One region of the Acidovorax sp. GW835-FHT14G06 genome, then DNA from elsewhere that is predicted to be linked to it. Evidence: predicted binding sites of a transcription regulator. Region 1 holds the regulator's gene; each other region holds the start of a gene.
What was found. Region 1 encodes LexA, which represses DNA repair genes until DNA is damaged. Its sites were predicted from a motif close to ACTGTATNNNNATACAGT; they were not measured.

Region 1 (5,854 bases):
AAAAACTCTTCGCGCGTGGCGGCGGCCTGGTATCCATCCGTCAGCGCTTGCGCGCGCGAGGCTTCACGCCCCCATACGCGCACGTTCATGCCAAACGCCCGTCCATAGCCTGCCACCAGTTGTCCGATGCGACCATAACCCCAGATACCCAGTGTTTTACCCCGCAGTACGCTGCCGACTCCGAAGTTGGGGGGCATGGATGCGGTCTTGAGACCGGACTGCTGCCAAGCGCCATGCTTGAGGTTGGAGATGTACTGGGGCAGGCGGCGCATGGAGGCCATCACCAGGGCCCAGGTCAGCTCGGCGGGAGCCACAGGGGAGCCGACCCCTTCTGCCACGGCGATCCCCCGCTCAGTACATGCCGCTACATCAATATGGCTCCCAATCTTGCCAGTTTGGGCGATGAGCTTGAGCCGCGGGAGTTTTTCAACCAGTTGGCGTGTGATCTGGGTCCGTTCGCGGATCAGCACAATGATGTCGGCGTCTTTGAGTCGCACCGAAAGCTGCCCCAGCCCTTTGACCGTGTTGGTGTACACCTTGGCGGTGTATGCGTCGAGCCGAGAGGCGCAATGCAGCTTGCGCACTGCATCCTGGTAATCGTCGAGGATCACAATATTCATGCCGACATTGTGCCTTGGCGAGCGCTGGGGAATGCCACAGGGGCCGTGCTGGGCATACCAAAGCCTGAGGTTTTTTGGTGACTGAGTGCTGCATGGGCCCCGTGGACGTACTTCTTGCACTGCGCGTGCACGGAAGTCCGGACTCAGAGAGTGCCATGCACCACGACTGCTGCAGCTCGGTGCTGATTTTTGGACCTGCCGGTGCCCCGGTGTTAGACGTTTGCGGATCGAGCACTGCCTGACAGTGCCGCAGTCTTGGTGCGCGGGGCGTAGAAGAGGGCTTGGCGCTCGTGCCGCCTGCTGCGCTCTGAGAATCAGGCCCGGAGCGCCTCGGATGCTGCCAGGCGGTCCAGCTCTGCGCACACATCGGCCATGCGGCCGGCAATTACCAAGCGGCAGGTGCCTGTGTCAGAGGCCCGGCGCAGCACCCTGGTGGATTGCGTTGGGCAGTTGTCTGCACCCACTGACGCCAAAAAGGCCTGTCGTTTGCTGCCGGCCATGTGTGTTGGCAGGAAGGAGCGGTGGGGGGCAGAGGGTCTGGTCGGGCTTTCCGGCGTTCGTACTGGAGGTTTGGCGGTAAAGGGCCAATTTCCGCGCAATGGACGTTGTGCCTGTGGCTCTGTGGAGTTGCTGGGAACCAGGGCTTGGGCTTCATCACTGCGGGAAGCCGATGCTGGGGAGTTGCCTGGCCTGGTACGTCTCATGCCGACTGGCTGTGCCAGCAGGTCCAGTCGGTCTTTGGGGGTACCGGCTGGGTTGGCAAGCAGCTTTTTAAGACTGCGAAGAGGGTTCTGCACAGCAGACAGGGTGAACAAAGCAATTCCCATGTGAAAACTCCGAAAGTCGGGGGTTGAACATAGGCAGGATTGCAAAGTGGTCGAACACCATCGCAGACAGACGCAGTGCGAGTTGATCCCTCGACAGTGCAGCCAGCTGCTCCGCCGATCTATCAAGCATTGCCTGAGAGGCCTTGGCATTCAACGGGACCTGCACCGCAGGGCTGGTGAATCGGTTGTACCCGTTCACCAAACGCCCGCCACCCACGGTGCGGCCCCAGGGGCACACGCTACATCAGCATGGTGTTGCGGATAAGTCCCACTGCCAGTCCTTCGATTTCGAAAGGCTCGCCGGGCTGCACCACGATCACGGGATAGTCGGGGTTCTCGGGCAGCAACTCGATGGCAGTAGCCGTGCGGCGAAGCCGCTTGACGGTGACGTCGTCACCCAGCCGGGCTACGATGATCTGGCCGTTGCGGGCTTCGCGGGTGGACTGAACGGCCAGCAAATCGCCATCCATGATGCCGGCGTCGCGCATGGACATGCCCCGCACCTTGAGCAAGTAGTCGGGCTTGTGTTGAAAGAGGCTGCTTTCCACGCTGTAGGTCTGGTCCACATGTTCCTGCGCGAGAATGGGCGACCCCGCAGCCACCCGACCTACCAGGGGCAAGACCAGCTGCGACAGACCCGGGATGGGCAGACTGAATTGGTTGCCACGGGCTGCGTTGATAGAGCGCACTGTGTCTCCGCGCAAGCGGATGCCGCGCGAGGTGCCGCTGACCAGCTCGATCACCCCTTTACGGGCCAGGGCCTGCAGGTGCTCTTCTGCCGCGTTGGCTGACTTGAAACCCAGCTCGGCCGCTATTTCTGCGCGGGTGGGAGGCGCGCCGGTGCGTGCGATGGCGGTCTGGATGAGATCCAGAATCTGCTGCTGGCGGGCGGTGAGTTTGGGGTTGTCGAGCATGGTGGTTTCCGGTGCAGGCGGTTACAGTGGCGAACAACTGTTTTTTAATCCAGTACCTGTATTTTTCATCAGTTTTTCGGAGTATGCAAGTGAGTGGGCAAAAAATTGTGGTTTTGGGCACCGGTGGCACGATCGCGGGCACCTCTGCACAGGCGGGGGACAACATCGGCTACACCGCGGCCCAGGTGGGGGTGGAGCAACTTCTGACGGCCGTGCCAGGCCTGCAGGCACTGGCAGGGGGCGCCTTGGCTGCTGAGCAGGTGGCGCAGATCGACAGCAAGGACATGGATTGCGAGGTGTGGCGCACGCTCGCTCTGCGGTGCGCGCACCATTTGAGCGACCCGGAGGTGAGAGGTGTGGTCATTACCCATGGCACAGACACCCTGGAAGAGACTGCGTGGTTTTTGCATGAGGTGCTGGATGCACGCAAACCCGTGGTGCTGACCTGCGCCATGCGGCCCGCCACAGCCCTGACACCCGATGGACCCCAGAACCTGCTGGACGCTGTGGCTACGGTGTTGGCACCGGGCGCAACGGGTGTGCTGGCCGCTGCTGCGGGTGAAGTGCATGGCGCCCGGCATGTGCAAAAAGTGCATCCCTATCGCGTCAATGCTTTCAGCTCGGGCGAGGCCGGTCCTTTGGGCTGGGTGGAAGAGGGCGTGGTCCGTTGGGCATTCAATAGCCCGGTAGCGCATGTCAATCATGCCGATAACGCTATCAATAATATAGTGAGCGCTGCTGCTTGGCCCTGGGTGGAAATCGTCATGAACCATGCAGGCGCGTCGGGCAGGGCGGTTGATGCTCTGGTGCGAGAGGGGGTGCAGGGCTTGGTGGTGGCGTGCACCGGCAATGGCACGATCCACCACGATCTGGAGGCTGCTCTGGTGCGAGCGCAGAAAGCCGGGGTGCGGGTGGTGCGCTCCACCCGCTGCGCCGAGGGACAGGTACTACCCAAGCCGGGTGATGCGCTGCCTGCCTCGCAAGGCCTGTCGCCAGTCAAGGCGCGGGTTGCACTGATGCTTGATTTGCTGCGGGCGGATTGATCGAAAAGGACTGCCAGCCGTGTTCGCAGCACTCAAGACACACGCCTGGGCTTATCCCGCGCTCGAAGTCGTCCACATCGTGGGCATTGCGCTGTTGCTGGGCAATCTGGTGTTGCTGGAGTTGCGGGTGTTTGGGCGCGGTGCGGCCTTGCCGGTGAAAGACCTCGCTCGGCTGAGTCTGACTCTGGCCGTGTGTGGCTTTGGATTGGCGGCAGCATCGGGTCTGTTGATGTTTGCCACCCAGCCATCGGAGTTGCTCAGCAACCGCGCCTTCACCTTGAAAATGCTGTTGTTAATGCTTGCGGGCTGTAATGCGGCGTGGTTCCATGCACGTGATTCCCTCACGCGCCTGGACGGGCTGGCCCGCCTTCAGATGCTGGCATCCACCATGGTGTGGCTGGCGGTGGTGGCTTGTGGCCGCTGGATTGCGTATCTTTGAGATCGCCCCCTTTTCATCAGGAGTCTGTATGAGCCTGCAACGTCGCCATGTGCTGATCGCCGCCAGTGCCTTGCCTTTGGGGGTGCACGCCCACCATGGCTGGAGCAGTTTCGATGCAGACCGACCGCTGTATCTGGAGGGCGCAGTGCGCAAAGTGCGCTGGCAAAACCCGCACGCAGAGCTGGAGCTGGAACTGCCCGCAGCGCTCCGGTTGCCAGCGGACCTTGCGCAACGCGCCATCCCCGCGCAGACAGCGCCCGTGGATGGCCGCGCGCTGCTGGCCAAAACGGTGCTGCCGACCCGCAAGGACCGCGTCTGGGAAATTGAGCTGGCGCCGCTGACCCGCATGCAGGCGTGGCAGGTGCCAGAGATCAAGCCAGGCACCGCCGTATCAGTCGTGGGTTTTGGCCTGCGGGACGAAAAGGGCGAGGCGGTACTGCGTGCCGAGTACCTGTTTGTGGACGGCAAAGCCTACGGCCTGCGGTCCAGTCCTGCCTGAGTCAAAGCACACGCCCGCGACAGGCGGCTGTCGCGGCTGCCTTGCTTCAAGGCGGCCCATGAAAAAAGCGACGCCCTGGTGCGGTGCGTCGCTTTGATGGGGCTTGACCGCCCAATGTGTGTCAGGTGGTTTTTGCTCCTGATTCAATGTATCAGCTGGCCAGCGCCTGCAGCGCGCGTGCGGTGATCTCGTCCACACTGCCGGTGCCGCTGATGGCGCGGTACTTGGGCGCTACAGCGGGTTCATCCTTGGCCCAGTTGCTGTAGTAATCCACCAAAGGGCGCGTCTGGTCGCTGTAGACCTGCAGGCGCTTCTTGACGGTTTCTTCCTTGTCGTCTTCGCGCTGGATCAGTTCTTCGCCGGTCAGGTCGTCCTTGCCTTCCACCTTGGGGGGGTTGAACTTGACGTGGTAAGTGCGGCCGCTGGCGGGGTGCGAGCGGCGGCCGCTCATGCGCTCAATGATGGCGTCAAAGGGCACATCGATTTCGAGCACATAGTCCAGCTTGACGCCTGCGGCCTTCATGGCGTCGGCCTGGGGAATGGTGCGGGGGAAACCGTCGAACAGGAAGCCGTTGGCACAGTCTGCCTGCGTGATGCGCTCCTTGACGAGACCGATGATGATGTCGTCACTGACCAGGGCGCCTGAATCCATCACTGCCTTGGCCTGCAGGCCCAGGGGGGTGCCGGCCTTGACCGCTGCGCGCAGCATGTCGCCGGTGGAGATCTGGGGGATGCCGTACTTCTGGCAGATGAACGTGGCTTGCGTGCCCTTTCCGGCGCCAGGCGCGCCCAACAGAATCAGTCTCATGGATGTCCTCGAAGGTTAGAAATCGGGTGGCGCCGCTGGCGGGGACGTTCGAAGGGCGCCTGAAGCCGTTCTGTTCGCCCGGGATGCGGTGCTCTCGTTACAGTTGAGGATAGCATGTGACCACCTCACGCTGACTTACAGGGGTGACCGTTTCCCGGCCAGCACCTCCACCTGGCCCCGCCTGGCTTCCATGTGGCCCCGCTATACGGACCCCATGCATTCAACGTGCGACCAAAACGCGCCGCAGCGCCGGGCGCCATAGAACTTTCAGCGAAACAACGCGCGCACCCGCTCCAAGTCCTCCGGCGTATCCACGCCAGGGCCGGGTGCTGCGTCTGAGAGGTGCACGGCAATGCGATAGCCATGCCAGAGCGCGCGCAGCTGCTCCAATGCCTCGACCGCCTCGGTCGGTGCAGGCGCCAGCTGCGGAAATTCCCGCAAGAACCCCGCGCGATAGCTGTAGATGCCCACATGGCGCAGCGGTGCAAAGCCTTGCACCGCTGCCACACCAGGGTGTGCCGCCTGTGCTGCGCCTTCCCACCACGCGTTGCCTGCATGGTCCCGACCAAATGGAATCGGTGCACGGCTGAAGTAGTGGGCCAGGCCCCGTGCGTCCAGTACCACCTTCACCACATTGGGGTTGGTGTAGTCGGCCAGCGATGCGATGGCATGGGCAGCGGTGCCCATGCTGGCGTCAGGACGTT
Region 2 (5,854 bases), on a different contig from region 1:
CACCAGGGCCCACACCACGCCCAGGCCTGTGCCGATGAGCTGGGCCGACAGGCTGACCCCGCCCAGCCCCCCCAGTGCCTTGCTGCCAAAGATGCCCGCAGCCAGGCCGCCCCAGGTGCCGCACAGCCCGTGCAGCGGCCACACGCCCAGCACATCGTCGATCTTCCATTTGTTCTGCGTCAGGGTGAACATCAGCACAAAGATGGTTCCGGCCACTGCGCCCACCACCAGCGCACCCATTGGGTGCATGAGGTCCGATCCCGCACACACCGCCACCAGGCCCGCCAGCGGGCCGTTGTGAACAAAGCCTGGGTCGTTCTTGCCCAGCACCAGGGCGGCCAGCGTGCCGCCCACCATGGCCATCAGCGAGTTCACAGCGACCAGGCCCGAGAGCTTGTCCACGGTCTGCGCGCTCATCACATTGAAGCCGAACCAGCCCACCACCAGCACCCAGGCGCCCAGCGCCAGAAACGGGATGTTCGACGGGGGGTGGGCCGAGATTGCACCGTCCTTCCGGTAGCGGTTGGCGCGCGAGCCCAGCAGTACCACGGCCGGCAACGCAATCCAGCCACCCATGGCATGCACCACCACCGAACCCGCAAAGTCGTGGAACTCTTCGCCCGTCAGCGCCTTGATCCAGGCCTGCACGCCAAAATGCTGGTTCCAGGCAATACCCTCAAAAAACGGGTACACAAAGCCCACAATGACTGCCGTTGCGATCAGTTGCGGCCAAAACTTGGCGCGCTCCGCAATGCCGCCCGACACAATGGCCGGAATGGCTGCCGCGAACGTGAGCAAGAAGAAGAACTTGACCAGCGCATAGCCGCTTTGTTGCACCAGCGACTCAGCCCCGATGAAGAAATGCGTGCCGTAGGCCACGGTGTAACCGACCACAAAATACACCACGGTGGACACCGAGAAGTCCACCAGGATCTTGACCAGTGCATTTACCTGGTTCTTTTTGCGGACTGTGCCTAGCTCTAAAAACGCAAACCCGGCGTGCATGGCCAACACCATGATCGCCCCGAGCAAGATGAACAAGGCATCTGTGCCCTGTTTGAGTGCTTCCATAACGTCCTCGCGATAGTGATTGATCGACTCTGGTGCGTTTTCATGAGACGCCACAGATTTGCACCAAGATGAAGCAAGAAGCGCGCCAAGAGTTGGTGCAATGTTTTGCACCGAGTTGGGGCTTGGTAGGAGGGACGGTTTGTCGGCGGTGGATAAATACTGTATAAATAAACAGTTTTACTGCACATCCCACTCCATCTCCTGCTCGCCATGAGCCCACCTCCCGCCCCCGACGATGATTTGCCCGTACAGCCGCAGGATATCCGCGTCCCGCTGCAGGCCATCCGTGGGCGCGGTGCCGCCACGGCCATGGCGCACCGGTTTGCCAAAGACCAGCGCGAACGTGCGGATGATGGGTGGAGTCACCCGCAGCGCCTTGGCAGGGCAGAGGGCCTGGGGCATGGCGGCACGGGGACGGCGTGGGATGACGGCCCGAACGTCATGGGTGCTGGAGAGGGCGATGGATGGGGCGAGAACGACGAAGGCGCCTGCGTCAGCCCCTCGCCCGCCACCCGCGTGCATTTTGAGACGGCGCACAGCGCCCTGTGTGCTAACGACTCGCCAGACATCTTTTTTGAACTCTCGGTCAACCCCTACCGGGGTTGCGAGCACGGCTGCATCTACTGCTATGCGCGGCCCACGCACAGCTACCTCAATTTTTCGCCCGGGCTCGACTTTGAGACGCAGATCGTGGCCAAGCACAATATTGCGCAGGTTTTGCGTCAAGAGCTTGCGCAGCCGCGTTACGTGCCGCGCTTGCTCAACATCGGCTCCGCCACCGACTGCTACCAACCCGTAGAGCGCGACCTGAAACTCACGCGCAGCGTGATCGAGGTGATGCGGGAGGCTCGCCACCCGTTTTCGCTGATCACCAAATCCAGTGGCGTGGAGCGCGACCTCGACCTGCTCACTCCGCTGGCGGAGCAGCGTCTGGCGGCTGTATACGTCACGATCACTACGCTTGATGCAGTGTTGGCCCGCCGCATGGAGCCGCGCGCTGCAGCACCCCACCGGCGGCTGCGGACCATCCGCGCATTGGCCGACGCCGGCGTGCCTGTGGGCGTGAGCGTGGCGCCCCAGATCCCGTTCATCACCGAAGATATGGAGCACGTGCTGGAGGCCGCACGCGACGCCGGTGCGCGCACCGCGTTCTACACCGTGCTGCGCCTGCCGTGGGAGCTGGATGCGTTGTTTCGAGAGTGGCTCGCCGTGCACTACCCGCAGCGCGCGTCACGCGTCATGGCCCGGGTGCAAGACCTGCACCACCTGACCGGGGCCCAGCGCGCGGCAGGCAAGACCTATGACAGCGACTTCGCCACCCGCATGAAGGGCAGCGGGCTCTGGGCAGATTTGCTGCGCCAGCGCTTTGCCAACACCTGCCGCCGCCTGGGGCTCAACCGGGAGCGCGAGGGGCTGGACCTTGGGCAGTTCAGGCCGGGGCTGCTGAAAGGGCAGGGCAGCCTCTTCTAGATCCCGTTCCCGTTCCCGTTCCCGTTCCCGTACCCGTGCACCGTGCACCGCGCACCGCGCACCGAGCGCCCCTACCCGTAGTGCGTTGCCTCGTCAGCCCCCCCACACCCGCTGCACCACCTGCGTGTACAGCGGAATGCCCACCAGGATGTTCAACGGAAACGTCACCCCCAGCGAGAGGCTAACGTACAGCGACGGGTCGGCTTCGGGGATGGCATAGCGCACTACAGCAGGCACCGCGATGTACGACGCGCTGGCAGCCAGCACCATGAGCAGCACTGCATCCCCCGTGGGCACCTGCAGCAGCCAGGCCAGCGCCAGGGCCAGGCTGGCATGCGTCAGCGGCCCCAGCACCGCATAGGCCAGCAGCCACGGCGATTGCTTGCGCACTGCAGGCAGGTTGCGCGCGGTGGACAGGCCCATGTCCAGCAAGAACAGGCACAGCATGCCCTTGAACAGATCGCCCGAGAACGGTTGCATCGCCGCCTTGCCGGCATCGCCAGTCACCATGCCGATCACCATGGCGCCCAGCAGCAGCAACTGGGTGCCGTCGGTGAACGACTCGTGCAGGATCTTGCCCACCGACAGGTGGGGCCCTGGCTTGCCAGGTGCGCCGCCTGTGCTGCCTCCATCCAGTGAGGGCCCACCTGCCGACGCCATGGCCACCACGGGTTGCACGCGCAGGAGGGTGCTTGATGTGGTGACTGCCACCGACTGCCGCTGCCGCATCGCATTGGCCAGCATCACCGCCAGGATGATGGCGGGCGACTCCATCAGCGCCATGGCTGCCGCCATGTAGCCGCCGTAGGCAATGTGCTGTGACTCCAGGTACTGTGTGGCCGTCACAAAGGTCACCGCGCTGACCGACCCGTAGGTGGCTGCGACCGCCGCTGCGTTAAAGCCCGACAGCACCCGCCGTAGCAGCGCATAGCCCACCAGCGGCACCACCACGGCCAGGAGCACCGCCAGCCCCAGACTGCTGGCCACACTGGGTGTCAGGCCTGAAGCCGCCAAGGCAAACCCGCCCTTGAGGCCCAGCGCCATCAGCAGGTAGATGGACAAGAACTTCGAGATCGCCGCCGGCATCTCCAGATTGGATCGGACCAGGCCCGCAAACACCCCCAGGGCAAAAAACAAAATCGCAGGGTCCAGCAAGCTTTGCATCATTCAACTCCTTGTTGGGGGCTGATGCTAGGGAGGTGTGGCTGCAAAGTAAAATCGATTCGAACACAGTTATCTATAGATAAAAATCTATGAACATCACCTTTCGCCAGATGCGCCTGTTCGTGGCGCTGGCCGAGACGGGTAGCGTCAGTGCCGCCGCCAAGGTCATGCACGTCACCCAACCCACCGCGTCCATGCAGCTGCGCGAGGTGACCCAGGCCGTGGGCCTGCCGCTGTACGAAGTCATCTCGCGCCGTGTGCACCTCACCGAGGCAGGGCACGCCCTGGCCCGCACTGCGCGCGCCATTGCGGGCGAGTGGGACGCGTTCGAACAGCGTGTTTCGGGCGCCAAGGGCCTCACCAGCGGGCGCCTCAAGGTGGCCGTAGTCAGCACTGCCAAATACTTTGTGCCCCGCCTGCTGGGCAGCTTCTGCAAGCTGCACCCGCAGATCGATATCTCGCTGGAGGTGCTCAACCGCGACCACGTCATCACCCGCCTGCGCAGCAACCTGGACGACCTCTATGTCATGTCCATGCCGCCTGCGGATTTGCCGCTGGAGGACCAGATCCTCATGCCCAACCCGCTGGTTGTGATCGCTCCCGCAGGTCACCCCCTGGCCGCCAAAAAGCGCGTCAAGCTCGCGCAATTGCAGACCGAGCGTTTCATCCTGCGCGAAAAAGGTTCAGGCACTCGCATGGCCACCGACGCCCACCTGCGCCAGCTGGGCTTTGCGCCCAGCGCCGTGCTGGAGCTGGGTAGCAACGAAGCGATCAAGGAGTCGGTGGAGGGCCAGCTGGGCGTTTCCATCGTCTCCCACCACGCCCTGGGGCCGCACCACGAGGGGCTTGCCGTGCTCAAGGTGCAGGGCTTTCCCATCCAGTCGCAGTGGCACCTGGTCTGGCCCAAGGGCAAGCAGCTTTCACCGATTGCCGAGGTGTTCCGGGCGCATTTGGTGGGAGAGGTGGAGGGCTGGATGGCACTGCGGTGATCGCGCACCCTGCAGGCTTGCCGACGGCGGGGGCCTTGGTGATGACTGTGGGGGAGGGCGCTTAACGCCGAATGCCGTGCTGCCTGCAAAGGGACGGCCCCGCCACAAGCGGGTGTTCGGTCTCAATGCACATGCCGATGGTGGATGTCCGGGTAGTGCGGGTGCGCGTGCTTCAGTGGCAGGTGCGTGTGTCGGTGGCTGTGTTTGCCGCTGCCGCGATGCTCTACGCCATGCGCGTGCTGGTGGTGCTCGTCATGTTCGTGTTCGTGCTCGTGTTCCAGCGCTTCGTGTTGGTGCTCGTGGCTGTGGTGTTCCGTGAGGTGCAACCACACCCCCAGGCCCATCAGCGCAGCGGCCATCCAAAACACCCATGACGTTGGTTCCGAGAACACCAACAAGGACACAACCACCCCGATGAAGGGCGCGGTGGAGAAGTAGGCTCCCGTGCGGGCTGTGCCGAGCCCGCGCAACGCCAGCACAAACAGCACAAGGCTCAGGCCGTACCCCAAAAGGCCGACAGCCATCGTTGCAGACAGTGTGGCCCACGAAGGCCAGGCGGCGCCCATGCTGATGGCCAGCGTGGTGTTGACCGACCCCGCGATCAGGCCCTTGATGCTGGCAACAAAGAGCGCGTCGGAGGCAGAAACCTTGCGTGTGAGGTTGTTGTCGATGGCCCAGCACAAGCAGGCCAAGCCCACCAGCCAGGAGCCCGTGCCGCCGGGTTGCCACGGAGAGCCGGTCTGCCAGCCCAGGGCAATGCCTCCCGCCACGATGGCAAGCATGCCCCCCACGATGCGCCGGTCGGCGTTTTCTTTGAACACCCACCAGGCAATGACTGCGGTCAGCACCGCTTCCAGATTCAACAGCAGCGAAGCCGTGGCGCCGCTGGTGGAGTGCAGTCCCAGCATCAGCGCCACAGGCCCCATCACGCCTCCAAACAGCACGGCGCCCAGGAGCCAGGGCCATTCATTCAAGGGAATGCCAGAGGGCTTGAGCCCGCTATCGCGGACCACACGCACCAGGGCCAGTCCCAGGCCGCTGCCCAGATACAGAAGGCCTGCCAGCAGCACCGGTGGCAGGTCGCCCGTCAGCAGCTTGGCAAATGGGGTGCTGGCGCCGAAGAGCACCGCTGCGCCCAGGGCGTAAATGACGCTTTGATT
Region 3 (5,854 bases), on a different contig from region 1:
AGCACGCGCTGCGTGCTCACGCCAGGCGGCAGCTCATTGACCACCAGCTGCCATTGGCCACGGGCCAGTTCTTCGATCTTCCAGCGCGCGCGCACCTTGAGGCTGCCACGGCCGGTGCGGTAGGCGTCAGCAATGTCGCCCGCACTGCTGATGATCTGGCCGCCACCGGGGTAGTCCGGGCCGGGCACCAGGGCCAGCAGGTCGTCCTGGCTCAGAGAGGGCGTCTTGATGAGCGCGATGCAGGCGTCGGCAATCTCGCGCAGGTTGTGGCTGGGGATTTCGGTGGCCAGGCCCACGGCAATGCCGCTAGCGCCGTTAAGCAGCGCAAACGGCAGGCGCGCGGGCAACTGGCGCGGCTCCTCGGTGCTGCCGTCGTAGTTGGGCATGAAATCGACCGTGCCTTCATCGATCTCGTCGAGCAGCAGGCTGGTGATGCGCGAAAGGCGCGCTTCGGTGTAACGCATGGCAGCCGCACCATCACCGTCGCGGCTGCCGAAGTTGCCCTGGCCGTCGATGAGCGGGTAGCGCTGGGCAAAGTCCTGCGCCATGCGCACCAGCGCGTCGTACGCCGACTGGTCGCCGTGCGGGTGGAAACGGCCCAGCACATCGCCCACCACGCGGGCGCTTTTGACCGGCTTGGCGGCGGTGTTGCGCGTAGGGCCGCTGTAGCCCAGGCCCATGCGGTCCATCGAATACAGAATGCGCCGCTGCACGGGCTTGAGGCCGTCGCACACATCGGGCAGCGCGCGGCCCTTGACGACCGAAAGCGCGTATTCCAGGTAGGCACGCTGGGCATAGCCCGCCAGGCCCAGGGAGTCGCCCCCGTCATCGCCTGCGGTGGTGAAATCGAGAGTGGGTTGGTCGCTCATTCGTTGGGTACAGTTTCTGGATTCACGTTCTGGGGAGCGGTGGGTGTCTGCGCCACGCGGGTGGGCGGCAGGTTGCCCCGGTTCTGCGCGCCGCCCGACAGCTCCATCCGCACGCGACCGGGCAGCGCACGCTGGGCCAGCACCGGCGCCGGGGGCTTGAGCTGGGCATACAGGCCCAGCACGGTGCGGACATAGTTCTGGGTTTCCTTGAAAGCCGGAATCTGGTTGCCCGCCTTTTGCACCGCGCCTTCGCCGGCGTTATAGGCGGCCACGGCCAGATCCATGCGGCCAGGGAACAGGTCCAGCAGGTGGCGCAGGTAACGGGTGCCGGTGGGTACGTTCACGGCGGGGTCGGCGAGCTTTTGCTCGACCGAGCGCTTCTTGTCCGCATTCACACCAAAACGGCTGGCCGTGGCGGGCATGACCTGCATCAGGCCCACGGCGCCTTTGGGCGACACGGCGGCGGCGTCAAAGCCGGATTCGGTGGCGATCACGGCCTGCAGCAGCTCGTAGTCCACGCCATGTTGGCTGGACGCAGCGCGCAGGTGGTGCTTGACACGCTTGTAGTCAGGCGCAATGTCAAAAAAGGCCAGCAGGCGTGCACCCGCTGCGGGCAACGCGTAGGGCATGGGGGACGCATTGGCAGGCGCATCACGGGTGGAGTCGAAGTCGCTGCCGCGAAAAAACAGCTGGTAGCGCGCATCGACCTGCTCGGCCGCAAAGTGCGTCACGCCGCGCTCGTCCACATACGCCCACAGGTCTGCATGGGCAGTTTGCTGCAAAAAACAGAGCAAACAACCCAATAAGTACCAGCGCAAGCGGCCGACTTTTCGAAGTGATGTCATGACAAGCAGCGTGGGCGCCTGTGGCTCAGCCCGTCAGATATCGATCTCGACCGCATCGCCATGCAGCTCCATCAGCTCACGGCGCGCGGCGGCTTCGCCCTTGCCCATGAGCTTGGTGATGAGGCCTTCGGTGGCGGCAAAGTCCATGTCGCCCAGTTGCACGGGCAGCAGGCGGCGGGTGTCGGGGTTGAGCGTGGTTTCCCACAGTTGTTCCGCGTTCATCTCGCCCAAGCCCTTGAAGCGGCTGATCTGGCACTTCTCTTTTGGCACGCCGTCCTTGGCGCACTTGTCGAGGATGGCCGTGAGCTCGCCATCGTCCAGCGCATACATCTTGGCCGCAGGCTTCTTGCCGCGCGCGGGTACATCCACGCGGAACAGCGGTGGGCGCGCCACGTAGATGTGGCCGGTCTCGATGAGCTTGGGGAAGTGGCGGAAGAACAGCGTGAGCAACAGCACCTGGATGTGCGAGCCGTCCACGTCGGCATCTGACAGGATGCAGATCTTGCCGTAACGCAGGCCCGAGAGGTCGGGCGTGTCGTTGGGCCCATGCGGGTCCACGCCGATGGCCACCGAGATGTCGTGGATTTCGTTGTTGGCAAACAGGCGGTCGCGCTCCACCTCCCAGGTGTTGAGCACCTTGCCCCGCAGCGGAAGGATGGCCTGGCTTTCCTTGTCGCGGCCCATCTTGGCGCTGCCGCCGGCCGAGTCGCCCTCGACCAGGAAGACTTCGTTGTGTGCAATGTCCTTGCTTTCGCAATCGGTGAGCTTGCCCGGCAACACGGCCACGCCCGAGCCCTTGCGCTTTTCGACCTTCTGCCCTGCCTTTTGTCGGGTCTGCGCGGCCTTGATGGCCAGTTCGGCCAGCTTCTTGCCGTATTCAACGTGCTGGTTCAGCCACAGCTCCAGCGCGGGGCGTACAAAGCCGCTGACCAGGCGCACGGCGTCGCGCGAGTTCAGGCGTTCCTTGATCTGGCCCTGGAACTGCGGGTCGAGCACCTTGGCCGACAGCACATAGCTGGCGCGCGCAAACACGTCCTCGGGCAGCAGCTTGACGCCCTTGGGCAGCAGGCTGTGCAGTTCGATGAAGCTCTTGACCGCATTAAACAGGCCGTCGCGCAGGCCGCTCTCGTGCGTACCGCCCGCGCTGGTGGGGATCAGGTTGACATAGCTCTCGCGCATGGGCTGGCCGTCTTCGGTAAAGGCCACTGCCCAGGCCGCCCCTTCGCCCTCGGCAAAGCTCTCGTTGCCGCTGTCGGCAAAACCCTCGCCTTCAAACAGCGGGATGACCGGGTCGCCGGTGAGCGTTTGCATCAGGTAGTCGCGCAGGCCGCCCTTGTACTGCCAGGTCTGCGTGTCGCGGGTTTTTTCGTTGACGAGCTGTACCGTCACGCCGGGCATGAGCACGGCCTTGCTGCGCAGCAGGTGGGTCAGCTCGCCCATGGGCAAGGCGCTGGATTCGAAATACTTGGCGTCGGGCCACACGCGCACCGAGGTGCCTTGCTTGCGCTCACCGGCCTCCAGCGGGCGGGCCACCAGGGGCTCGACCACATCACCGGCCGCGAATACCAGCCGCGCGGCCTTGCCCTCGCGGTAGCTGGTGGCCTCCAGCCGGGTGGCCAGGGCGTTGGTGACCGACACGCCCACGCCATGCAGGCCGCCCGAGAAGCTGTAGGCCCCGCCCTTGCCCTTGTCGAACTTGCCGCCCGCGTGCAGGCGGGTGAATACCAGCTCGATCACCGGCGCGTTTTCCTCGGGGTGCAGGCCGAACGGGATACCACGGCCATCGTCCTCGACACTGACCGAGCCATCGGCATGCAAGGTGACGCGGATCTTCTTGCCGTAGCCGGCCAAGGCCTCGTCCGCAGCGTTGTCCAGCACCTCCTGGATGATGTGCAGGGGGTTGTCGGTGCGGGTGTACATGCCCGGGCGCTGCTTGACGGGCTCCAGGCCCTTGAGCACGCGGATTGAGCCTTCGGAGTATTCGCTCGCGGAAACGGAAGAGGGTTTGGCTGCCATGGGGCGGATTGTAGTGCGGCACCGCAGCAATAGCTGGATAAATAACCAGCTCTCCCAACCTCTGCGCCAACCTCGGTGTTCTTGCCGCCCCCACCGCCAACTGTATTGGTCGCAGGTGTATCAGCGCGTTTCACACAATCTGGCTACATTCCTGCGCATGCATATGAATCCTCCGAAACTATCCATGTTCCAGGTGCTGGCGTGCGGCGCGGCCGTCGTGACCCTGTCCATGGGCATCCGCCACGGGTTCGGGCTGTGGCTCCTGCCCATCACCCAGGAAATGGGCTGGACCCGCCAGTCGTTCGCACTGGCCATTGCCATCCAGAACCTGTCCTGGGGCCTGATCGGGATTTTTGCGGGCATGGTGGCCGACCGGTTCGGGGCCTTCCGCGTGTTGATCGGGGGGGCGGCCCTGTACGGCCTGGGACTGGCGGGCATGGCGCTGTCGCCCACGCCCACACTGTTTGCACTAACGGCCGGGGTGCTGATTGGTGCCGCACAGGCGGGCACCACCTATGCCGTGATCTATGGTGTGCTGGGGCGGCAGATTGCGCCCGAAAAACGCTCATGGGCCATGGGCGTGGCAGCGGCGGCGGGTTCGTTCGGGCAGTTTCTGATGGTGCCGGTCGAAGGCTGGCTGATTGCGGGCCTGGGCTGGCAGCAGGCCCTGCTGGCTCTGTCGATGGCCGTGCTGCTGATCGTGCCGCTGGCCTTTGGCCTGCGCGAGCCGGGCTTCAAGGGTGCAGCCCCGGCCAAGCGCGAGCAGACCATCATGCAGGCGCTGGGTGAGGCGTTCCGATACCCCAGCTTCAACCTGTTGATGGCGGGCTACTTTGTGTGCGGCTTCCAGGTGGTCTTCATTGGGGTGCACATGCCCAGCTACCTCAAGGACCATGGCCTGTCGCCGCAGGTGGCCAGCTATGCGCTGGCGCTGATCGGGCTGTTCAATGTGTTCGGCACCTACATCGCCGGCACGCTGGGCCAGCGCATGCCCAAGCGCCACATCCTTGCGTTCATCTACTTCGCCCGCGCGGTGGCGATCAGCATCTTTTTGCTGGTTCCACTGTCACCGCTGTCGGTGTACGTGTTCTCGGCGGTGATGGGCGCGCTGTGGCTGTCCACCGTGCCTCCGACCAACGCCACCATTGCCCAGATCTTTGGGGTGCAGCACCTGTCCATGCTGGGCGGCTTTGTGTTCTTCAGCCACCAGATCGGCAGCTTCCTGGGCGTCTGGCTGGGGGGCTATCTGTATGACGCCACCGGCAGCTACGATATCGTCTGGTACATCGCCATCGGCCTGGGCATTTTTGCCGGGCTGGTGAACCTGCCGGTCAAGGAAAGCCCGATCGCGCGCAACACCCCACAACCCGCCTGACACGTTGCCCCCACTGCATGAGCCACACCACCCCGCCCCGCAAACCCGCGCCCCGCGCCCTGCGCTGGCTGGGTGGTGCCGTGGCCGTGCTTCTGTGCCTGGTGGTGTTCGGCTTGTACACCGTGCCCGAGTTCATGGTGATGCTGGCCGACCAGATGTGGGCGTGTTTTTGACATGCCCAGCAGGCTTTTGAAGGTTTTTGGCAGCAGGCGCTAGTCAATCATGCTCCAGCAGCTATCATTTTTATAGTTCTATGCACGGTACGGAAGCCCCTTCGGAATGGGTGCGGCGCTGGAGCCACCTGATCGCCCCCCACAGCACCGTGCTGGACGTGGCCTGCGGTGCGGGCCGCCACCTGCGCTACCTGCGCGCACTGGGGCACAACATGGTGGGGGTGGACCGGTCGGCCGAGGCCATTACAGCCTGTGAGGGGCTGGGCGAGATGGTGCTGGCCGACATCGAGAACGGCCCCTGGCCTTTTGCAGGTCGCCAGTTTGGCGGCGTGGTTGTCACCAACTACCTATGGCGCCCACTGCTGCCCACCATTGTCGCCAGCGTGGCGGCGGGCGGGGTGCTGGTCTATGAAACGTTCGCCCAGGGTAACGAAACCGTGGGGCGCCCGGCAAGAGCGGAGTTCCTGCTGGCGCCCGGCGAACTGCTGCACGTGTGCAAGGACTTGCGCGTGGTGGCCTATGAGGACGGCTTCATCGACGAACCCGCGCGTTTCGTGCAACGTATCACGGCTGTAC
Region 4 (5,854 bases), on a different contig from region 1:
AGGGCATGCTGGTGCAGATGCCGCTCCACCTGGACCTGTTGCCCGGAGCCCCCAAGGCCAGCGACCTGCACGACGCGCTGGCGGGTCACTACAGCCGCACCAACACGCCCGAGCAGTGGGTCAGCGTGCTGCCGCCCACCGACGATTTGAAGCTGGCGGCCGACACGCTGACCGACACCAACAAGCTGGAGCTGCGCGTGTTTGCCAACGAGCAGTACCGGCAGGCCGTGGTCATTGCGCGTCTGGACAACCTGGGCAAGGGCGCCAGTGGCGCTGCAGTGCAGAACCTGCAATTGATGCTGGGCCTGTAGCCATTCAAGGGGCGTCACCAAGCGGGGCCGATGCCCCGCTTGCTGGTGGTGCGCTCAGCCCTCGTCAGACTCGTCGGCGCCCAGCACCGCGCGCCGCACCACATCGCCTGAGAACCCCCGCACCAGCAAAAACCGCATGTGTTTGGCGCGGGTTTGTGGATCTGCGGCGGGCTCGCCAAACTTGCGGCGCCACACCTCGCGGGCACGCTCCAGCTCGCTGCCTTGCAACTGGGCCACTGCTTGCTGCACGGCCTCTGCCCCCAACCCCTTGGACTGCAGCTCTTGCCGGATGCGCGCCGCACCCAGGCGCCCAGCGCGCCGGTGCAACACCGACTCCACCACGCGCGCCTCGCTGATGAAGTCCTTGGCCTGCAGGTCGTCCAGCACCGCAGCCAGGTCTTCGCCCTCCTGCACATGGGGCGCAAGCTTGCGCTGCAGCTCGGCGCGCGAATGCTCCCGCTGGCTCAGCAGCCGCAGCGCACGGCCTTTGAGCGAGAGCGCAGTGAATCCCATGACTGATCCAAAGCTATAGTTTTAATAGCTGCAAGCGCATATGAAATGTGCACCTGCAGGCTATTTGCCTTCAGAACCGAAAATCACTCGTCTGCAGCCACTGCTGGGGCCTGCAGTGCGCCAGGCAGCAGCGCAATGCCCAGGCCTTCGCGCACCTTGTTTTCAATTTCACGGGCGAGGTCGGGATTCTCGCGCAGGAACTCGCGGGCGTTGTCACGGCCCTGACCAATCTTTTCGCCGTTGTAGGCGTACCAGGCACCGCTCTTTTCCACGATCTTGGCCGTCACACCCATATCGATGATCTCGCCCTCGCGGCTGATGCCCTCGCCGAACAGGATGTCGAACTCGGCCGTCTTGAAGGGCGGGCTCACCTTGTTCTTGACCACCTTGACCTTGGTCTCGTTGCCGATGGCTTCGTCACCCTTCTTGATGGTGCCGGTGCGGCGGATGTCGAGGCGCACCGAGGCGTAGAACTTGAGCGCATTGCCACCGGTGGTGGTTTCGGGCGAGCCGAACATCACGCCGATCTTCATGCGGATCTGGTTGATGAAGATGACCATGCAGTTGGTCTTCTTGATGGTGGCGGTGAGCTTGCGCAGCGCCTGGCTCATCAGGCGGGCCTGCAGGCCGGGCAGCGCGTCGCCCATTTCGCCTTCGATTTCGGCCTTGGGCGTGAGCGCGGCGACCGAGTCCACCACGATCAGGTCCACGGCACCCGATCGCACCAGGCTGTCCACAATCTCCAGCGCCTGCTCGCCGGTGTCGGGCTGGCTGATCAGCAGGTCGGACAGCTGCACACCCAGTTTCTGGGCGTACTGCACATCCAGCGCATGTTCGGCATCCACAAACGCGCAGGTGCCGCCCAGCTTTTGCATCTCGGCGATCACCTGCAGCGTGAGCGTGGTCTTGCCCGACGATTCCGGGCCGTAGATCTCGACCACGCGGCCACGGGGCAGGCCACCCACGCCCAGCGCAATGTCCAGGCCCAGCGAGCCGGTGGAGACGACCTGGATGTCCTCGATCACCTCGCCTTCACCCAGGCGCATGATCGTGCCCTTGCCAAACTGCTTCTCGATCTGGGCGAGCGCGGCGGCCAGGGCCTTGGCCTTTTCGGTGTTCACGGGCAATGCGGGGTTGGTGCCTTTGACTGCGACGTCCATGAGAAACTCCTTGAAAAACAACAGGTTGGATGCTTGCATCGCTCTGCGGTTAATCACAGGCTGGATGCTTGAACAGTAGTTTATGCGAGCAATGAAATCCAGATAAAGCGATTTTTAGTCAGTTTGCCTGACAATGCCGCATGACCAATTTTTCTCCTGCCGCACCCGCCCCGGGGCCGGATGACCGCTGGCGCCAAACCCACCTAGGCCGCCGGATGGGCAGCGCCCTGCGTCGCTTCGACGCGCGGGTACTGCAGCTCATGGCGCGCAATGTGGAGGTGCCGCTGGCGCTGTCCAACCTGGCGGCACGCGACCAGGTGACGGCTGCACACGTGCACATCACCCGGCACCTGGCCTTGCAGGGCGACCGGTTGACCGACCTGGCCCAGCGCGCGGGCATGACCAAGCAGGCCATGGCCAACCTGGTGGACCAGTGCGAGGCATGGGGGCTGGTCACGCGCCAGGCCGACCCGCTGGATGCGCGGGCGCGCCGCGTGTGCTTCACGCCCACCGGCCTGGCGTGGCTGCAAGCGTTCCGGGATGCAGTGGCGCAGGCCGAGGCGGAGTTCCGCGCCGAGGTGGGCCAAGACGTGGCCACCGTGGTGGCCATTGGGCTGGAGGCCTATGCGGGCGGCGATACGGGTGCCTGAGCCCCCATTGGCTCGGCGCACGCCAGCAGCCATTCCCTGAAGCACTGCAGCGCGTGCAGCTGCGTGCGGCCTTCGGGGTAGCAGAACCAGTAGCCCACATCACTCCGGTAACCGCCGCGCAGGTCGGCATCGGGCAGAGGCTCGCGCACCAGGCCTGCCGTGATTTCATCCTGCACCAGGCAGCGCGGCACCAACGCCAGGCCCATGCCCGCCATCACGGCGCGGATCATGGTCTGGAACTGGTCGAACTGCGGCCCGGCCAGCGGGTCGATGAGGCCCTCCACCCCATGCGTCTCGCTCCAGCGCAGCCAGCCCTCGGGCACGGTCACGTGGCGCAGCAGCGTGTAGCGGGCCACATCGCGCGGGGTGTGGATGGGCCAGTCGGCCACCTTGGTGCGGGGGGCGATCAGCGCCACCTCGTTGCCCGTGATGTGGTGGGCGTGCGCACCGGGCCAGTGGCCGTCGCCGAACAGGATGGCGCAGTCCAGCTCGGGGCGGGTGAAGTCGTAGCTATGCACATAGGGCACAAAGTGCAGCGTGATTTGCGGGTGCTGTTGCTGGAACTGCGGCAGGCGTGGGATGAGCCATTTGGCCGCAAACGTCGGCAGGCTGGACAGGTGCAGCGCCCCCCCACCGTCATCGCTGGTGATCAGCTCCAGCGTGGCAGCCTCCAGCTGCGCCAGCACGCCGCGCACGGCCTTTTCGTAGCGCTCGCCGGCGGGGGTGAGCGCCAGGCGCTTGCGGCTGCGCTCGAACAGCGGCACGCCGATCCAGGTCTCCAGTTCCTTGATCTGCTTGCTGACCGCACTTTGGGTGAGGTGCAGGGCCTCGGCCGCGCGGGAGACACCGCCGAACCGCGTCACCGTGGAAAACGCCCGCAGCAAGTGAAGGGGGGGAGAAAGGCGACGCAAAGAGGACATGCTAAGTCATCAAATCATTCCAAATGGGAATGTTATCAGGCATATCCATTGCTTGGTAGAGCGCATTGAATCCTTTAACCTCAATGCAACTCATAGGAGAAACGCCCATGCAACGCCGTCATCTGCTCTCAGCGCTGGCTGCCGTCTCTTTCGCTCCCGGAATGTCTTTGGCGCAAGAGGGCAAGCCTTTGCGCATCATTGTTCCGTTCCCACCCGGGGGCGCTACGGACATCACGGCCCGCAGCCTGCAAGAGTCGCTGGCCCGCATCCTCAAGCAGCCCGTGGTGCTGGAAAACCGGGGCGGCGCAGGCGGCTCCATCGGCATGGCCGAAGTGGCCCGCGCGCCGGCAGACGGCCTCACCATAGGCGTGGCCACGCTGTCCACCCACGGCGTGAACCCCGCCGTGTACACCAAGCTGCCCTACCACCCGACCAAGGACTTCATCGGCGTGACCGAGATCGTCAAGGCCCCCGGCGTCATCGTGATCAACCCGGCTGTGCTGCCGGTCAAGGACTTTGCCGAACTGGTGAAGTACCTCAAGGCCAACCCCGGCAAGGTGTCCTACGCCACCCCCGGCAACGGCACCATCGGCCACATGTGGGGCGAGCTGTTCAAGAGCAGCACCGGCACCTCCATGGTGCACATCCCCTACCGTGGTGCAGGCCCGGCCATCAACGACGTGCTGGCGGGCCAGGTGGCGGTGTACTTTGACCAGGTGGCTTCGTCGCTCCCGCACGTCAAATCGGGCAAGCTCAAGGCGCTGGCCGTGTCGTGGCCCGAGCGGCTGGATGTGTTGCCCGATGTGCCCACCTACGCCGAACTGGGCTACAAGCAGGCCAACGAGCCTTCATGGTTTGGCCTGGTGGCCCCGGCCGCCACCCCCGCTGCGGCGGTAGACCGCATCCAGCAGGCTGTTGCCCAGGCGCTCAAGGAGCCCGCCGTGCGCGAGCGACTGGCAGGCCAGGGCCTCTACCCCTCGGGCACCACACCCAAGGAATTCACGGCCCAGATCGCCAGCGAGATCGACAAGATGAAGCGCGTGGCGGCCTACGCCAAGGTGGTGCTCGACTGACCTGATTTCCCCGGGCCCTGGGCCCGGGGACGGCCACAGCTGGGATGGTGAGACGACGCAGGCCCCCCTGCTTCCTGAGCCATTTCAAAGTCTCAGGGATAACCATAGTCACATCCCGGTCTGGGCGGCTAGGCCAGCCGCCCTCCTTTGCGCACACTCTGCCTATGCATGCAGCCTTGAAACTGATCCACCACCGCTTCGAACAAGCCCAGCCTGGCGTCACCGGTTCACCCGGGCAGGCCTCGCCCACCCCTGCCGCCCGCAAGGTGACGGCCGTACCCGGCAACACCCCGCTCGTGCTCGACTCGCCCCACAGCGGCACCCAGTACCCTGCCGACTTTGGTTCGGCCTGCGACCTGCCCACGCTGCGCCGTGCGGAAGACACGCACGTCGAAAAGATCTACGCCTTTGCCCCGGCGCTGGGCGTGGCCTGGGTCGAGGCCCACTTCCCCCGCATCTACCTGGATGCCAACCGCGACACCACCGAGCTGGATACCAGCCTGATCGACGGCGAATGGACCGACCCCATCTCCACCGACCCCAAGGTGCTCAGCAAGGTGCGCCTGGGCAAGGGCCTGATCTGGAAGTTCACCGACGAGGGTGAACCCATCTACAACCGCCAGCTCACCGTGGCCGAGGTGCGTGCGCGCATCGACCAATGCTGGCGCCCCTACCACGCGGCAGTGGCGCAGGCCATCGATGCAGCCCATGCGCGCCACGGCTACAGCATCCACCTCAACTGTCATTCCATGCCCGCCGTGGCCGGGCGCTTTGCCACCGAGTTCCCGGGCCTCGAACACGCCGACTTCGTGGTCGGCGACCGCGACGGCACCACGGCCAGCCCGGCGCTGTCGGCGCTGATCTGCGAGCACCTGCGCGCATGCGGCTACAGCGTCGAATACAACCACCCCTACAAGGGCGTGGAGCTGGTGCGCCGCTACGGCAACCCCGCGCAGCACCGCCACAGCATCCAGGTCGAGATCAACCGCAAGCTCTACATGGACGAGCAGACGCTCGCGCAGATGCCCGAGGGCATGGCGCGGCTGCAGGCGGACCTAAAGACCCTGGTGCAGAGGCTGCTGGCACACGATCCGCGCTGAGCACCCGACGCAGGCCCGGCGGGCTCAGGCCACCAGCGTGGAGACCCCTTCGTAGAGCAGGCCCATGCTGTCCGCCGTGGCGATGTTGCTGTGGGCCAGGCCCGCGCGCGAACCATCGAGTGCGACC

Region 2: the regulator LexA is predicted to act here: its motif matches at 1,230-1,247, upstream of AC1Q64_RS02580 (PA0069 family radical SAM protein).
Region 3: the regulator LexA is predicted to act here: its motif matches at 3,763-3,780, upstream of AC1Q64_RS09000 (DNA topoisomerase IV subunit B).
Region 4: the regulator LexA is predicted to act here: its motif matches at 2,044-2,061, upstream of recA (recombinase RecA).

Annotation. Positions count from the first base shown of each region.
Region 1 covers NZ_JBXAGA010000007.1:309,419-315,272, reverse strand. Annotated here, with positions in the region: gene AC1Q64_RS14835 (D-2-hydroxyacid dehydrogenase family protein) at 1-620, opposite strand, end outside; gene lexA (transcriptional repressor LexA) at 1,687-2,361, opposite strand; gene AC1Q64_RS14825 (asparaginase) at 2,445-3,404, shown strand; gene AC1Q64_RS14820 (hypothetical protein) at 3,424-3,843, shown strand; gene AC1Q64_RS14815 (DUF6152 family protein) at 3,872-4,342, shown strand; gene adk (adenylate kinase) at 4,494-5,150, opposite strand; gene kdsB (3-deoxy-manno-octulosonate cytidylyltransferase) at 5,418-5,854, opposite strand, start outside.
Region 2 covers NZ_JBXAGA010000002.1:30,111-35,964, forward strand. Annotated here, with positions in the region: gene AC1Q64_RS02575 (ammonium transporter) at 1-1,071, opposite strand, end outside; gene AC1Q64_RS02580 (PA0069 family radical SAM protein) at 1,282-2,541, shown strand; gene AC1Q64_RS02585 (sodium-dependent bicarbonate transport family permease) at 2,635-3,705, opposite strand; gene AC1Q64_RS02590 (LysR family transcriptional regulator) at 3,795-4,694, shown strand; gene AC1Q64_RS02595 (DMT family transporter) at 4,817-5,854, opposite strand, start outside.
Region 3 covers NZ_JBXAGA010000004.1:351,319-357,172, reverse strand. Annotated here, with positions in the region: gene parC (DNA topoisomerase IV subunit A) at 1-869, opposite strand, end outside; gene AC1Q64_RS09005 (lytic transglycosylase domain-containing protein) at 866-1,714, opposite strand; gene AC1Q64_RS09000 (DNA topoisomerase IV subunit B) at 1,748-3,730, opposite strand; gene AC1Q64_RS08995 (MFS transporter) at 3,888-5,105, shown strand; gene AC1Q64_RS08990 (hypothetical protein) at 5,123-5,278, shown strand; gene AC1Q64_RS08985 (class I SAM-dependent methyltransferase) at 5,359-5,854, shown strand, end outside.
Region 4 covers NZ_JBXAGA010000008.1:70,720-76,573, reverse strand. Annotated here, with positions in the region: gene argC (N-acetyl-gamma-glutamyl-phosphate reductase) at 1-311, shown strand, start outside; gene recX (recombination regulator RecX) at 366-824, opposite strand; gene recA (recombinase RecA) at 908-1,984, opposite strand; gene AC1Q64_RS15480 (MarR family winged helix-turn-helix transcriptional regulator) at 2,125-2,634, shown strand; gene AC1Q64_RS15475 (LysR substrate-binding domain-containing protein) at 2,607-3,554, opposite strand; gene AC1Q64_RS15470 (tripartite tricarboxylate transporter substrate binding protein BugE) at 3,662-4,627, shown strand; gene AC1Q64_RS15465 (N-formylglutamate amidohydrolase) at 4,792-5,727, shown strand; gene AC1Q64_RS15460 (serine hydrolase domain-containing protein) at 5,752-5,854, opposite strand, start outside.